2 regions of the Anaerotruncus sp. AF02-27 genome follow, and region 1 is predicted to be linked to the other one. Evidence: predicted binding sites of a transcription regulator. Region 1 holds the regulator's gene; the other holds the start of a gene.
What was found. Region 1 encodes HrcA, which represses chaperone genes, less so after heat shock. Its sites were predicted from a motif close to TGTTAGCACTCNNNNNNNNNGAGTGCTAACA; they were not measured.
Positions count from the first base shown of each region.

Region 2: the regulator HrcA is predicted to act here: its motif matches at 5,345-5,375, upstream of groES (co-chaperone GroES).

Region 1 covers NZ_QSBX01000009.1:129,868-137,771, forward strand. The annotation lists gene dnaK (molecular chaperone DnaK) at 1-1,570, opposite strand, end outside; gene grpE (nucleotide exchange factor GrpE) at 1,799-2,383, opposite strand; gene hrcA (heat-inducible transcriptional repressor HrcA) at 2,412-3,488, opposite strand; gene DWV16_RS09415 (HPr family phosphocarrier protein) at 3,738-3,962, shown strand; gene DWV16_RS09420 (hypothetical protein) at 4,234-5,610, shown strand; gene DWV16_RS09425 (winged helix-turn-helix transcriptional regulator) at 5,775-6,476, shown strand; gene DWV16_RS09430 (efflux RND transporter periplasmic adaptor subunit) at 6,513-7,904, shown strand, end outside.
Region 2 covers NZ_QSBX01000006.1:37,541-45,444, reverse strand. The annotation lists gene purC (phosphoribosylaminoimidazolesuccinocarboxamide synthase) at 1-635, opposite strand, end outside; gene purE (5-(carboxyamino)imidazole ribonucleotide mutase) at 694-1,191, opposite strand; gene cysK (cysteine synthase A) at 1,668-2,600, opposite strand; gene DWV16_RS06845 (Rrf2 family transcriptional regulator) at 2,767-3,192, opposite strand; gene groL (chaperonin GroEL) at 3,340-4,962, opposite strand; gene groES (co-chaperone GroES) at 5,011-5,295, opposite strand; gene DWV16_RS06830 (GNAT family N-acetyltransferase) at 5,544-6,014, shown strand; gene DWV16_RS06825 (folate family ECF transporter S component) at 6,100-6,690, opposite strand; THF riboswitch at 6,754-6,851, opposite strand; gene ptsP (phosphoenolpyruvate--protein phosphotransferase) at 6,925-7,904, opposite strand, start outside.

The DNA of each region.
Region 1 (7,904 bases):
GGTCGGTCAGCGCCTTCTCGCACTGATAAACCATCTGATCCGCACCGTTTCGCACGTCGATCTCCTCGCGGCGTTTCTTGTCCTCTTCCGCAAATGCTTCCGCATCTTTAACCGCTTTGTCAATGTCGTCCTTGGACATATTGGTCGAAGCGGTGATGGTGACGTTCTGCTCCTTACCGGTGCCGAGGTCCTTCGCGGTCACGTGCACGATGCCGTTGGCGTCGATGTCGAAGGTGACTTCGATCTGCGGCACACCGCGCGGAGCCGCCGGGATACCGTCGAGCCGGAACATGCCGAGGGTCTTGTTATCCTTGGCCATCTCGCGCTCGCCCTGCAGGACGTGGATCTCGACCGAAGTCTGGCCGTCCGCGGCGGTGGAGAAGATCTGCGATTTCTTGGTCGGGATGGTGGTGTTGCGCTCGATGATCTTGGTGCAGACGCCGCCGAGGGTCTCAAGGCCCAGGGAAAGCGGGGTGACATCGAGCAGCAGCAGGCCTTTTACATCGCCGCCGAGCACGCCGCCCTGGATCGCCGCGCCGACCGCGACGCACTCATCCGGATTGATGCCCTTGAACGGGTCTTTTCCGCAGAACGCCTTGACCGCTTCCTGCACAGCCGGGATACGGGTCGAACCGCCGACCAGCAGCACCTTGTCGAGGTCGGAAACCTTGAGGCCGGAGTCGGCCATCGCCTTGCGCACCGGCACCATGGTCGCTTCGACCAGGTCGGCGGTCAATTCATTGAATTTCGCGCGGGACAGGGTCACATCGAGATGTTTCGGGCCGGTCGCGTCCGCCGTGATGAACGGCAGGTTGATGTTCGCCTGGGTCATGCCGGAAAGCTCGATCTTCGCCTTTTCCGCTGCTTCTTTCAGGCGCTGCATGGCCATCTTGTCGCCGCGCAGATCGATGCCGTTTTCTTTCTTAAAGGAATCTGCCAGGAAATCGATGACGCGCTGGTCGAAGTCGTCGCCGCCCAGGCGGGTGTTGCCGTTGGTGGCGAGCACCTCCTGCACGCCGTCGCCCATCTCGATGATCGAAACATCAAAGGTGCCGCCGCCGAGGTCATAAACCATGACCTTCTGATCGGCTTCCTTATCGATGCCGTAGGCGAGCGCCGCGGCGGTCGGTTCGTTGATGATGCGCTTTACATCAAGTCCCGCGATGCGGCCCGCGTCCTTGGTTGCCTGGCGCTGCGCGTCGGAGAAATACGCCGGGACCGTGATGACCGCTTCGGTGACCTTCTCGCCGAGGTAAGCTTCCGCGTCGTCACGCAGTTTCTGCAGGACCATCGCGGAAATTTCCTGCGGAGTGTAGTTTTTGCCGTCGATCGACACCTTAAAATCGGTGCCCATGTGGCGCTTAATCGAAGAAATCGTGCGGTCCGGGTTGGTGATCGCCTGGCGTTTTGCAACCTGGCCGACCATACGCTCGCCGGTTTTCGAGAATGCAACGACCGAAGGGGTCGTGCGATTGCCTTCCGCGCTCGCGATGACGACCGGCTCGCCGCCTTCCATAACCGCTACACAGCTATTTGTAGTACCAAGGTCAATACCGATGATTTTTCCCATAATGAATGCCCTCCATATATATTGGAATAAATTTTAACGTGGTGAATGCCTGCTTTCTTTTCCTTGAAAAAGCAGCAAAAAAACCGCCTGAAGCAGGGCCCGCGGGAAAGGCCGGCCCCCATGTCTCCAGCCTTTAAAAAGGTCGACGAAACTTTAAGATCTTCGCGGCGCGGCAGGACCGAAAGCCCCGAGGGGCTTCAAAGGAGACTTTTCAAAAGCGCCCCCTGGTCAGTTTGCGACCTTGACCATCGCGTGCCGGATGATCCGGTCGCCGATTTTATATCCCTTCTGAAACACATCGGTGATGATGTTCGTCTCAAGCGATTCATCGTCAATGTGCATCACAGCGTTGTGCAGATCCGGATTGAACTGCTCGCCCGCAGCGCCGAACGCTTCGACTCCGAGCTTTTCGAGCACATCCTTAAAGTTCTGCAGGATCATCTCCACGCCCTTTTTAAACTCCGCGTCCGCGCATTCCACCGCGAGCGCACGTTCAAACGTATCGATGATCGGAACGAACTGCGCCACCGCATTTGCGGTTGCCTGCGGGTAAATCGCTTCCTTCTCCTTCTGGCTGCGCTTACGGAAGTTGTCATACTCGGCCATTGTGCGCAGCAGCTTGTCACCCAGCTGCGAAACCTGCTCTTCCAGCAGTTCCGCCTCGGTCTTTTCAGGCTCTTTGCGCTCCGCTTCCGGCTGTTTTTCTTCCCCGGTTTCCTCGGACGCTTCCGGAGTCTTTTCTTCCGGCTGCGTCTGTTCCTGGACCTCGTCCGCCTCGCCTATGGGCTGCTCATGCTTATGCTTCTGAGACAATCTGTTCCCTACCTTCTATGTGTTTTTATTACGCATCCTGTTCAAAAGTCTCCGCCAATAATTTCCCTAATGTCTGCGAAAAATATTCAAGATGCGGGATAATCTTTGCGTAATCCATCCGGACCGGGCCGATTACGCCAATCGCGCCCGCGTTCTGCTTTCCGATGGAGTAACGGGTGACCACCACAGACGTGTCGGCCAGCTCGCTTCGGCTGTTTTCCTTGCCGATGGTGATGAAAACGGCGTCGTCCTTCGAGCCGATAACGCCAAGCAGATGGTCGCGGTTCTGCATGGTGAGCAGCAAATCGTGCGCCACATCGGAAAACTCCTTATATCCCAGCAGGTTGGTCCCGCCGGAAGTATAGAACTGGCCTTCATCGATCTCTTTGCAGAGCTCGTAAACGGTGGCCAGAATCGGGGTAAACAGCCGGGAATATTCGCCCAGCGTGACCGCAACCGAATTGATGTACCACTGGGAGATGTCGTTGACCGATTTGTCGACCAGACGGCCGTTGATAAACTTATTGATAAATTCGAGCAGCTCCGCGGTGATGCCGAAATCCACCCGGCAGACCTTGTCGCGGATGACGCCGTTCGAGGCGATGACCAGGATGACCACCGTGCGCACGCCCGCCGGAACAATTTCGATATGCTTGACGCGCACTGTTTTCGGTGTGATCGTGGTGGAAACGGTCGCGCAGTTGGTGTAATCCGCGAGCGCCTGCGCGGCATCCTCCAAAAGCCGGTCCGGGTCGGGGTTATGCACATTGAAAAGCGCGTCAATCTCGCCGCGCTCCTCATCAGACAGCGGTTTGCAGTGCATCAGCTGATCGACATAAATCCGATAACCCAGGTGGGAGGGGACGCGTCCGGCGGAAGTGTGCGGCTGCTCAAGGAATCCCATATCAAAAAGCGCCGCCATGTCGTTGCGGATGGTCGCGGGCGAGACGTTGATATCAAGTTTCTGCGCCAGCATCTTGGAGCTGACAGGCTCGCCGGTATCGATGTAAGTCTCGACGATCGCGGTCAGGATTTTCAGTTTTCTCAAGTCGAGCTTCATCGCATACACCTCACATTCCACAACTGAGCAAAGTCCGCTTAGCACTCATAATCTCCGAGTGCCAACAACTATAATGTACCACATTTTTTCAGGATGTCAAGAAAGGGAGATCGGAATTCATGAATTGTTTACAGAATTTTTAGCACTCATATATTTCGAGTGCTAATTTTATCTATTTTGCGCAAATTCAATTTTGTTAATTGTGTATATTGACATTTTAATCCCGATGGTGTTTAATGATATCAAGAAATTGATAAATATTTAACAGCTTTGACGCAAAAGGAGGCTATCAAAATGACCACAAAAGAAGTAATGCTCCAATCCGCGGAGGACCTGCGCCAGTTCATGTTCCTGGCGATGCAGTCCGCACAGGATATTGGCGTGCACACTGTTGACGGCAGCATCGCAGATGCAAAATCCGTGCTCGGTCTCATGGCGCTCGATTACAGCAAGCCGGTCAAAGTCGTCACAGACGACCGCACCTTCCTGCAGGAACTGCGCAAATGGGCCGTGGCGTAACCCGCCCAGCAGATCCGGACCTTCGCCCCGCCATTGGCGGGGCTTTCCTGTTGTCATATAATTTTCCGTTTTTCTTACAATCCCCGTACAATCTTTTCACACGCTCCCGAAGCGAATTGCCGGGGCCGTTTTTCTTTGTTCAAAATCGACAAATTTCGACAAAATTTTCCTTCTGTTCCCAATTTCAGAAGCAATTGGGAATATGGGAAATCGACAGCAGCGCGGCGCTTTTCTATACTGATCTGGACAATATCACAAGGGGGATTTTATTATGGTCCGGCTCAGACAGCATCCTTTCTTCCGCGGCCTGCTCATGCTTGCCGCCATTTCCTGTATTTTCACAGGCGCTTTCAGCCTTGCCGTTGCCGCCGCGGCAAGCTACCATCCTGGCGGCCTCTCAGCCGGGCAGATTTTGCAGCCCGGCGATACGGTTGAAATCGGCGCGGGCGGTTCCATCTCCTACTATTACCGCGACGATATCATCGGCGACCCGATAGCAGACCGCACGCTTTATACCCTTGCGCAGGTTGAGCAGCTCGGTTCCTGCGACCGGGTGGAAGACGAAACGGACTTTGACGGCTGGGAAGTTATGTCGGTGAACGGCCTGGGCGGCGGAAACTATGAGGTTTCCGTCCGGGAGCATTTTTCCGTTTCCGGACCGGGGCCCGAACCTGTCCCGGATACCGCCGAAGCGAAACTGCGCGCATATCTTGCGCCGACCTCGGACGCGTCCAGCCTGTTCGTGGACAAAACGTCCAAGCTCCTTTCCGCCGCGTCCGGCAACGACGCGGTTCGTTCGGACAACAAAGTGTACTATTATCCGTTCTCGGCCACGCTGAACGATGCGTTTTTCTCGGTCAGGATTGCCAAAGAGAAAGGCGGCAAACAGGTTCTCTCCGCCAAATGGCTTGAGAAGAAACTCGATAACGCCTACAGTGTTTTTTCGGGGGCGCAGGAGTCCGCGCTGAGCGGCACACGCAAATCCTTTGCGGAAATCTCTCTGCGGGAAACGAACGACGACAGCGAAACCAAAATTCAGATAAAGGTGACGGTTAAGGCCAAAAAGGAAATTCGGGAAAACGGGGCGGTGATCGTGCCAAAAGGCGCCGAAGCCACCTTTCTTTCCCCCGCTTTCTACCTCACAAATGAAACGCTTCGCGGGGACCGGGACTTTTCAGCGGGCGACGGCGGCATGGTTGCAAAACCTGTGAAAAACGAAGACAACGAAGTCACCTGGACGGATGAAAACAACACCCTCGCGGTACTGTACTTTACCGCAGACAGCAATGTAAAGATCTACTATCCGAAGCTTTCCACCAGATGGAACCATTCCGATTACGCCGGCCGGTTCGCGGGCCAGGACGCTTTTATCCGCAGTTTTGTGGGCAATCCGGAGATTTCCGCCGTGTCCCGCGCGACGCTCGATCTGAACGTCCCCTATCTCAATGAGGACGGAGATCCGTCCATTGAAACGGAGGCCATCGCCGTCTACGAAGAGATTGATGGAATCCTCACCGACATCACAGGCAAAGGCAAATTTTGTGAAAATGAAAACGACGAGCTTGTCTTTCGCCTCAAGGTGCGCCAGCTCGGCACCTATATCTTCGCCAGCGCACCAGCGGCCAAAACAGCCGTGGAAAACACCTGAAACACCGGCACATCTAACGCGCCATTCCCAAAACGGGAATGGTGCGTTTTTCTTTTTCCTTTCGTATTCAAAATATTTATGGAAACGACACAATTTATTCATAATTTTTTGTACTTTCGCCCACATTCAAGCTCAAAAATAGGTGAAGTGATTTTCGCCGGGAGGTGATATGCATCAGGATTCTGATCTTTGAAAGCCATATGGCGCTTTGCCGCCCGCTTGCGGTATGTCTCTGGCGGCAGGGCTTCTTCCCCGTCTTCGCACAGGGGCTCGGTCAGATCCCGCAGGCGCTATCCCCGCCGCCCGCCGCAGTCGTATTCGGCGCCTCGCTCGGGTTGCGCCCTTCGTTTGACGCCAGTCGCGGTATCCGAAGATTTCTGGAAGTTCCCACGATCATTGTCGTTTCCCCTGCGGAAAACAAGCGATGGATCCGCGACCTGCGCAACCGTTCCGGCGTCTACTTCATTGAAAGCGGCAAACCGGGCCTGCTCGCGGCAAAACTTTCCGCACTGCTCGAACGTGCCGGGCGGGGGGAAGCCGCTCTGTGCGCTGGCGGATTGTGCCTTTTCCCGGATGAGCGGCACGCCCTGTGCGACGGCAAACCGCTCGCCCTGACTCCGCTCGAATTCGACCTGCTTTGCTGCCTTGTCAAAAATCAAAACCGGCCAGTGAGCTGTGAACAGCTGATGCAGGCCGTTTGGGGACGGTCGGACGAAACGCTGCTGCACACCCTGCGCGCTCACATCACCGCTCTGCGCGCAAAGCTTGGACCCTATCGCACATCCATCGCCGCGGTACGCAAAACGGGATATCTGTTCCGCTGGGACGGGGAGTATCCCCGGCAGACCGTCCCGCGGGCAATCTGAGAAACCCTACATCATCTGGAGATTGGAGCGTTTAACATGAAAATATCGTTGAGCAAAAAGAAACTTGCCTCCGGCATCGCGATTCTCACACTCGGCGCGGTCGCTGTATCCACGGTCGTTTTCGCTGCGGGCGGCGGCCCCGGCGGCGGGATGGGCGGTCCCGGCGGAGGAAATATGGGGCAAGTCGAGCTCTCCGAAAGCGTCATCAGCGTAAAATTGCAGACACCCACCACCGGCGGCCTCACCCGGAGCACCGAGTTCATCGGCAAGATCGAGCCAGCTGAAAGCGTCAGCGTCTACCCCGAGACCAGCGGCAAGGTGACCGAAATCTATTTTGAAGCTGGCCAAACCGTGCAGAAGGGAGAACTTCTCTTCACAATCGACGACACCGACGCGCAGCTCGCCTATCAGATCGCGCAGGCCAGCTACGAACAGAAACAGATCAGCGCCGACACCACCCTCGGCAGCAACTACGAATCGAAGGTTGCTTCCGCAAAGTCGCAGCTCGAATCGGCGCAGCAGAACCTCAATAATGCCCGTCTGAAACTGAAGGACTATAACGACGGCTATGACGACAGCCTGCTCTCGGCCGAACGCGCCGCGCAGAAAGCGCAGGACAATATGCAGGCCTACGACAAGACGATCGACGAGCTGAAGGATAAGCTCGCCGGAGCGGGGGAGGCTGAAAAGGAGGCCATCGAAAAAGAAATCGCCGAATATGAAGAAAAATACAGCCAGGCGTACCAGGATTATTCGATGTATTACAACGCTGTCAAGGATCTCGAGGCAGATGAGGACAGCGAGGCCCGTGATCTGCGCAACTCCTATAACACCGCCAAAACCAACTACCAGCAGGCGCTCGACAACTACAATCTCGTGACCGGCGGCTCGTATGAGGACACCGAGAAGGCCACCGAGGCGGAGCTCAAATCCGCGCAGCTCTCGCTCGAGCAAAGCGCCTCCTCGCTCGATAAATACAAGGTCTACGCGCCGATCTCCGGCGTAATCGAATCAAAAAACATCACTGCCAACGAACCCGCCTCCACCCAAAACGCGGCCTTCGTCATCTCCAACAAAGACACCCTCACCGTCAAGTTTAACGCGTCGGCCGACGCCGCCACCGCCCTTTCGATCGGCGACGAAGTCACCGTGACCAAGGGCAGTAAGGAATATACGGCCACCATCATCGAGATCGATTCCAAAGCGGACGATTCCACCGGCCTGTTCCCCATCAAGGCCCGTATTGAGGATGGTGACGGCAGCTTGCTCACCGGCGTTTCGGTCAAGGTGACCGCGGCCACCCAGAAGGTGGAGGACGCCATCCTCGTCCCGATCGACCTGGTCTATTATGACGACGGCCAGGCTTACGTCTTTACATATGCGGACGGCAAAGCCCACCGCACGGATTTTGAAACCGGCATGTCCAAC
Region 2 (7,904 bases), on a different contig from region 1:
TTGTCAAGCTTCTCACCGGTGGTGCTGTCCCAGAAGCGGCAGGTATCGGGCGAAATTTCATCCGCGAGGATGATCTGGCCGTCCGGAGTCTTGCCGTATTCGAGTTTGAAGTCGATCAGCTCGATGTTCAGGTCTTTGAGATAAGCCGCGAGCAGGTCGTTGATCCTGAAGGAGTAATCAGCGATGAGCTTGAGCTCCTCCGGGGTGGCGAGCTCCATGGCAAAGACATGGTAGTCGTTGATCATCGGGTCGCCAAGCGCGTCGTCCTTGTAGCTGTACTCAAGCACTGTCTTGGCCAGCTTTTGCCCCTCGGGAAGGCCCAGCCGTTTCGAAAGCGAACCGGCCGCAATATTGCGGACAATCACTTCGATCGGGACGATTGTGACCTTTTTGACCAGCGTCTCACGCTCGGAGAGTTCTTCGATCAGGTGGGTCGGGATACCGTTTTTCTCAAGCATCTTCATCAGGTGATTGGAAACGCGGTTGTTGATGGCGCCCTTTCCCGCGATGGTGCCCTTTTTCAGGCCGTTAAAAGCGGTCGCGTCGTCTTTGTATTCCACAATATAGGCGTTCGGATCGTCTGTTTTGAAAACTTTTTTCGCTTTGCCTTCATAGAGTTGTTCAAGCTTTTTCATTTCTGTTCTGTCTCCTTCTTCATTTTTATCTCAATGTGTTTTTTACTGGCTGTAACGCTCAGAGTTCCTCTTCCTGCAGCTTCGCATCCTTTTCGAGAACCGCCTGCTTCATCTCAAGCTTCTTCTTGGAAAGCTTGAAGGCAACCTCAGCGTCAAAGATACCGATCATCTGCGCGGCAAGGATGCCCGCATTGCGCGCGCCGTCAATCGCGACTGTCGCGACCGGGATACCCGAAGGCATCTGCACGGTGGAAAGCAAAGAATCGAGGCCGTCCAGCGTGGAAGATTTGACCGGGATTCCAATGACCGGCAGGGTGGTATGCGCCGCGAGCACACCTGCCAGGTGCGCCGCTTTGCCGGCCGCCGCGATAATCACGGCAAAGCCGTTGTCGCGGGCATTCGCCGCGAAATCACAGGCCGCCTCCGGTGTGCGGTGAGCGCTCATCACATGAACTTCCACTGCGATGCCAAACTCCTTGAGTGCGCTGATTGCGCCTTTCACAATGGGTAAATCGCTGTCGCTGCCCATGATGACAGCCACTTTTCTTTCTGCCATGTCGACACTTCCTTTTCTATCTTTCAATTCTTATTTCTTATGGAAAAACGAAAACAGGCTGCGACCGTCCGCAACCTGCAAAAACCCCTCTATTTGATTCCAGGTACACCAATTCCAGAGCAGTTCCCCTGCCCTGAGATCCGGCTATTCGGAGCGCCAAGGCCGCCCTGCGCCCGTGAAAAGATCAAGAACAACGCCATTCCTGCCGCACTCCTTTGTGATTACTTACTTAAAGTTTACAGGATTTTTTGTCATTTTTCAATCGGTAAACATTGTTTTCAAAAAGATTGGATGGATGATTGAAAAGGTACGAAACCCTCACCTGCTTTTTGTCGATTCCTCCGAATGGTATGACTAAGCGCGCTGCCGCCGCGCAGGAAAAGCTGCGAAAAATGCAGCTTTCCGACAAAAAAACTGCAGGGGACACGGCTGGACAACAGTCGTGTCCCCTGCGGCGCGTTTCGCACAAGCAGGATTTATTCGGAAAAAAGCGGCGTGGAGAGATATCTGTCCCCAGTGTCTGGCAGAAGCGCCACGATCACCTTTCCGGCATTTTCAGGCCGTTTTGCAAGCTCGGCCGCCGCATAAACCGCCGCGCCGGAGGAGATGCCAACCAGCACGCCCTCCCTCCGCGCGATTGCCCGGCCAGTCTCAAACGCCTGATCGTCGGTCACGCGGATGACCTCGTCGTAAATCCCGGTATCGAGCACGTCCGGGACAAAACCCGCGCCGATACCCTGGATCTTGTGCGGCCCGGCCTTGCCTTCCGAGAGAAGCGGCGAACCGGCCGGCTCAACCGCGACCACCCGGATGTTGGGATTTTTTCCTTTCAAATAGCTGCCGACTCCTGTGACCGTTCCGCCGGTGCCAACGCCCGCAACAAAGAAATCCACCTTCCCGTCGGTGTCGTTCCAAATCTCCGGCCCAGTGGTTGCCCGATGCACCGCCGGGTTTGCCATGTTTTCAAACTGCCCTGGAAGAAAGCCGCCTTCGGTTTCCTCAGCAAGCTCCCGCGCCTTCGCAATCGCGCCCTTCATGCCAAGCGCGCCGTCGGTAAGGATCAATTCGGCACCATACGCTTTCAGCAGATTGCGCCGTTCGACGCTCATCGTCTCCGGCATGGTGAGGATCACCCGATATCCACGCGCCGCAGCCACCGACGCAAGCCCGATGCCGGTATTCCCGGAAGTCGGTTCGATGATCACCGAGCCGGGCTTCAAAAACCCTTTTTGCTCCGCGTCATCGATCATTGCCTTTGCAATACGGTCCTTGACGCTCCCAGCGGGATTGAAATATTCCAGCTTTGCGAGGATCGTGGCTTTCAAGCCGTTTGTTTTTTCATAATTCGCAAGTTCCAGCAGCGGTGTACCGCCGATCAGTTCTGTTGCGCTGTGATAGATTCTGGACATCACACTCTTCCTTTCAGGTCAGCTATTGTGAATCGCTTCGTTTTTAATCATTATATTTCATATATGTTTAATATGATTTACATTATAACGTGGACTGTAGAATTTGTCAACCCGTTTTCTATAAAAAATGGAAGCGGCAAAAACGCCGCTCCCATCATATTCGCATTCAGATCATATAGTTATCCTGGCTGCTCGGTACGAGATCCTGCAGGGTAATGCCGTCCACATAATTGTTAACAACCTTCGCAAGCCCCTGCCAAAACGCTATCGTCGGGCATTCTCCATAGCGCGCGCATTCATTCGGTTCATGTTCCAGGCAGGCGACCGGCGCAAGACTTCCTTCCGTGAGACGCAGGATATCCCCCACTTTGTATTCCTGCGGCGGCTTAGCCAGCTTATATCCACCCTGCGGTCCGCGCACACTGCGTAAAAAACCGGCCTTTGCCAGCAGAATTACAATCTGCTCCAAATATTTGACCGAAATCTCCTGCCGGCCGGAAATTTCTTTCAAAGAAATATATTCCCCCGCATCATGCTGGGCAAGATCGATCATCAGCCGCAGTGCGTAGCGTCCTTTTGTTGAAATCTTCATGCGCCCGCCTCCTTTTCTATAATATACCATGGGAAAAATAGGGGTTCAAGCATCTTTTCTAAAATTCCACTCAAATCGAACATAGAAAAGGAGCCGCAGCATCTGCATGCAGCGGCTCCCAAGCCATTACGTGGATATGATTGGGGATTAGTACATTCCGCCCTGCGGCATCGGGGGCGCCGGAGGAGTCTCTTCCTTCTCGTCCGCGACCAGGCTCTCGGTTGTCAGTACCATCGCCGCAACCGAAGCCGCGTTCTGGATAGCGCTTCTGGTGACCTTGGTCGGGTCGACAATGCCGAGCTCGATCATATCGCCATAGGCCTCCTTGCGGAAATCAAAGCCGTAGCCGACCTTGCGGGAACGTTTGATCTTGTCAATGATGACCGAACCTTCCAGTCCGGCATTGGTCGCAATCTGGCGGATCGGCTCCTCCAGTGCGCGCAGGACAATCTTCGCACCGGTGCGCTCGTCGCCTTCGAGCGACGGAAGCAGCTTCTCAACAGCCGGAATCGCATTGAGAGGAGCCACGCCGCCGCCGGCGACGATGCCTTCCTCGACCGCGGCTTTGGTCGCGGAGAGCGCGTCTTCAATGCGCAGTTTCTTTTCTTTCATTTCGACTTCGGTCGCAGCGCCAACCTTGATGACCGCTACGCCGCCGGAAAGTTTCGCCAGGCGTTCCTGGAGTTTCTCTTTGTCATATTCGCTGGTGGTGGTTTCAATCTGGGCGCGGATCTGGGCGATACGATCCTTGATCGCTTTGCTCTCACCCGCACCGTCGACGATGATGGTGTTTTCCTTCTGGACAACAACCTGGCGCGCACGGCCAAGCTGCGGAACCTGGGTTTCTTTCAGCTCGAGGCCGATCTCTTCACTGATGACTTCGCCGCCGGTCAGGGTCGCGATGTCACGCAGCATCTCTTTGCGGCGGTCGCCGAAGCCCGGTGCTTTGACCGCGACGCAGGTGAAGGTACCGCGCAGGCGGTTGACAATCAGGGTCGAGAGCGCTTCGCCTTCGACATCCTCCGCGATGATCAGCAGCTTTTTGCCGGACTGGACAATCTGCTCGAGCAGCGGGAGAATTTCCTGGATGGAGGAGATCTTCTTATCGGTGATGAGGATGTAAGGATCGTCGAGGATCGCTTCCATCTTCTCGGTGTCTGTGACCATATACGGGGTGATGTAGCCGCGGTCGAACTGCATGCCTTCCACGACATCGATATAGGTCTCGGCGGTTTTGGATTCTTCAATGGTGATGACGCCGTCAGCGGTGACCTTTTCCATGGCTTCGGAAATCAGGCTGCCGATAAACTCGTCGCCGGAAGAAACCGAAGCGACGCGGGCGATGTCCTCGCTGCCCTTGATCTTCTTGGAATTGTCCTTGATCGCGTCAACGGCGGTGTCGACAGCCTTCTGGATGCCCTTTTTGATCGCCATCGGGTTTGCGCCGGAGGTGACGTTCTTCATGCCCTCGCGCACCAGCGCCTGCGCCAGCAGGGTCGCGGTGGTGGTGCCGTCGCCCGCAGCGTCGTTGGTCTTGGTAGCGACCTCTTTGACGAGCTGCGCGCCCATGTTCTCGTAAGCGTCGGAAAGCTCGATCTCCTTGGCGATGGTCACGCCGTCGTTAGTGATGAGCGGAGCGCCGAACTTCTTGTCGAGCACGACGTTGCGGCCCTTCGGGCCGAGGGTGATCTTAACGGTATCCGCAAGTTTATCGATACCGGTCTGAAGCGATTTTCTGGCTTCCTCGCCGTAACAAATTACCTTTGCCATGATGTATCTCTCCTATCAATTTTCTTTCTGGATCAATGGGTTTGGAACTTATTCAACGATTGCAAGGATATCGCCCTGGCGCAGGATGGTATATTCGGTGCCGTCCACCTTGACCTGAGTTCCGCTATACTTGCTCATCAGGACCTTGTCGCCAACCTTTACGGTCATCTTGACCTCTTTTCCGTCAACCAGCCCGCCCGGGCCAACCGCGAGCACTTCCGCGATTTCAGGTTTCTCTTTCGCGGAGCCGGCCAGGATGATGCCGCTCTTGGTGGTTTCTTCCGCTTCCACCATCTTTGTGACAACTCTGTCTGCCAATGGTTTAATCGTCATGATTCAATTCCTCCCGTGTTATAATAATTAATATTGACAAATGAAGAATTCTTAGCACTCTTTATCTTTGAGTGCTAAGACTATTGTAATACATTATTTTCAAAAATCAAGCCCTTTTTTTAATATTAACATTTTGGTCACAAAGTTTACGAAAACTTTTCTGTTGCATTTGTCCTGCCAATTTGCTAGAGTATAGGTATCTGCCGGTCCATTCAAGAATCCCCGGCGCAAAAGGAAGCGGTTTTATTATGCCTCCCATCCAAATTATCCCCGCGTCGGAAACCGATATTGATACAGTCTGCGGGCTTTATAAGGAACTTTTTTCGGCCATGGCTGACCTGCAGCCTGACAGTTTCCGGCACGCGCAGCAGGATCCGGCCTTCCTGCGGGCAGTGATCACCGGGAGCCTTTCCGACCTATTGGTCGCGCGCGACGGCAAAATGGCCGTCGGCTTCGCGCTCCTGCAGGAACAGTCCACCCCGTCTTACGGCTGCCTGGTTCCGCATCGGTACGCCTACCTCATGGACCTGGCCGTCCATACCGCGCGGCGCGGCGAAGGGATCGGCTCCGCGCTCATCGCCGCGTCGGAAAGCTGGGCGCGGCAGCGCGGGCTCGACTATCTCGAACTCAACGTCCTGGAAGAAAATATTCGGGCTGCCAGCCTGTACGAATCCTATGGATTTTCCCCCACCATGCGCGTCATGCGAAAAAAGCTCTGAAAATGGAAAAAAACCGGCGGCAAAAAAGCCGCCGGTTTTTTTGTTTTTCCTCTGTGCCCGGCAGGAACGCATACCCAGAGCGTCCTCAGGCGGAATAATTGCGGCTGGGCAGCCGCAGGGCGCTGACCTGTTTGAGAATCACGTAGAGCAGCGCCGTCTCGATGGGGAGCATGATGATATTTTTCACAATACGCGCCGCAACCAGCGCCACAAACGCGTCGCCATACAGCATCGAAAGCCACAGCGGGGTCAAAAACAGATTGTTGACCACCGTGACCGTCAGCCTGGCCATAAATACCCGGGGAAGGGTGACCCGTTTGCGGTAAAGGAACAGCCCATACAGAAATCCAACGATGAATTCGCTGATCGTAAAGCCAGGGAAAAAGGCTCCGCCGTCATTTCGGGTGAAATATTTGAGGATGTCAACCACCGCGCCGAGCGAGCCGGTCAACACCGGGCCGTAAAGCATCCCGGAAAGCGCAATCGGCAGGAAGGTGAAACTCACCCGCAGGACCTGGCTGAAAAAGATGGTGAACTGGTTCAAGATCACGCTCAGGGCGGACAGCAGCCCGGAGCCAGTGAGCGACCGCAGATTTTTGAGCTCCGCCGCGGAATCACTCACCAGCCGCGGCAGGCCAATGAATTCCGCGGCAAGGTATTTGGATTTTTCCAGCATAAAAAAACCTCCTTTCATGTAACATCGTTTGCTACATGAAAAGAGGGAGATCTCTTTGGATGCAGCAGCGGGATGCGAAGCCAATACCGCAAGGAACCCTTTTCGTCCACCCGGCAACTCCCCGTCCGGGCGGCACTTAACGCACTGGCTTCTACTCTGCTTTGGGTATGCAACCATAATATCATATTTTTTTCAAAATGCAACCCCCGCCAGTAAAATTCACAGACCAGCGGTTCAATGCGCAGCGTGGACCCGCCTTCGCGCTTCGGAAAGGTCGACCGACTGAAGCTTTTCGCGGATCTCCAGGATCGCCTGCGGGGTGACCGAAAGCTCGGTGACGCCAAGGGCCAAAAAGGTCTCAGTCATCCCCGGGTCCGCGGCTGCTTCGCCGCAAATCCCACACCAGATCCCATTTTCGGCCGCAGCTGCGGCTGCCATTTCAACCAGATGCAATACCGCCGGATGACTTGGATCATAAAGCTCCCGCAGGCTGTTGTCCTGCCGGCCCACAGCCAGTGTATACTGGATGAGATCGTTCGTCCCAATGGAAAAGAAATCCGCTTCTCTGGCCAGCTGCCCGCTCAAAAGCGCCGCGGCCGGCGTTTCGATCAGCACACCGACTTCCAGCTTGTCCGAAAAAGGAATCTGCTTTCCGGCAAGTTCCCGCCTGCACGCAGCGAGCATTTCCTTCACCTGCCGCACCTGCGCCACCGACGAAACCATCGGCAGCAGAACCGCAAGGTTCCCATAGGCCGAGGCGCGCAGCAGCGCCCGCAGCTGTGGATACAGCAGGTCGGTCCTCCGCAGCAGGAAACGGATTCCCCTGCATCCAAGCGCGGGGTTTTCCTCCTTTGGCAGACCGAGCATCTCCCCCATTTTTCCAGGGTCCGGGTCAAAGGTGCGTACCACCACCCGGCCGCCGTCCATCCCTTCCGCGACAGCGCGGTAGGCCGCAAACTGCGTCTGCTCGTCCGCGTATCCGGTTTCCTCCCGAAACAGGAATTCGGTGCGCAGAAGGCCAACGCCGTCCGCGTCGTTTTCGAGCGCGGCGCCGAGATCGGCGGTGTGGCCGAGGTTCGCGTCGACTTGGATGGTGATCCCATCCGCAGTCCGGTTGGGTGTGCCCTTATAAAGCTTCAAACGTTCACGCCGCGCCCGGTATTCCGCCTGTTTCTTCGTGTATTCCGCAAGGGTCGTATCATCCGGCGAAAGCA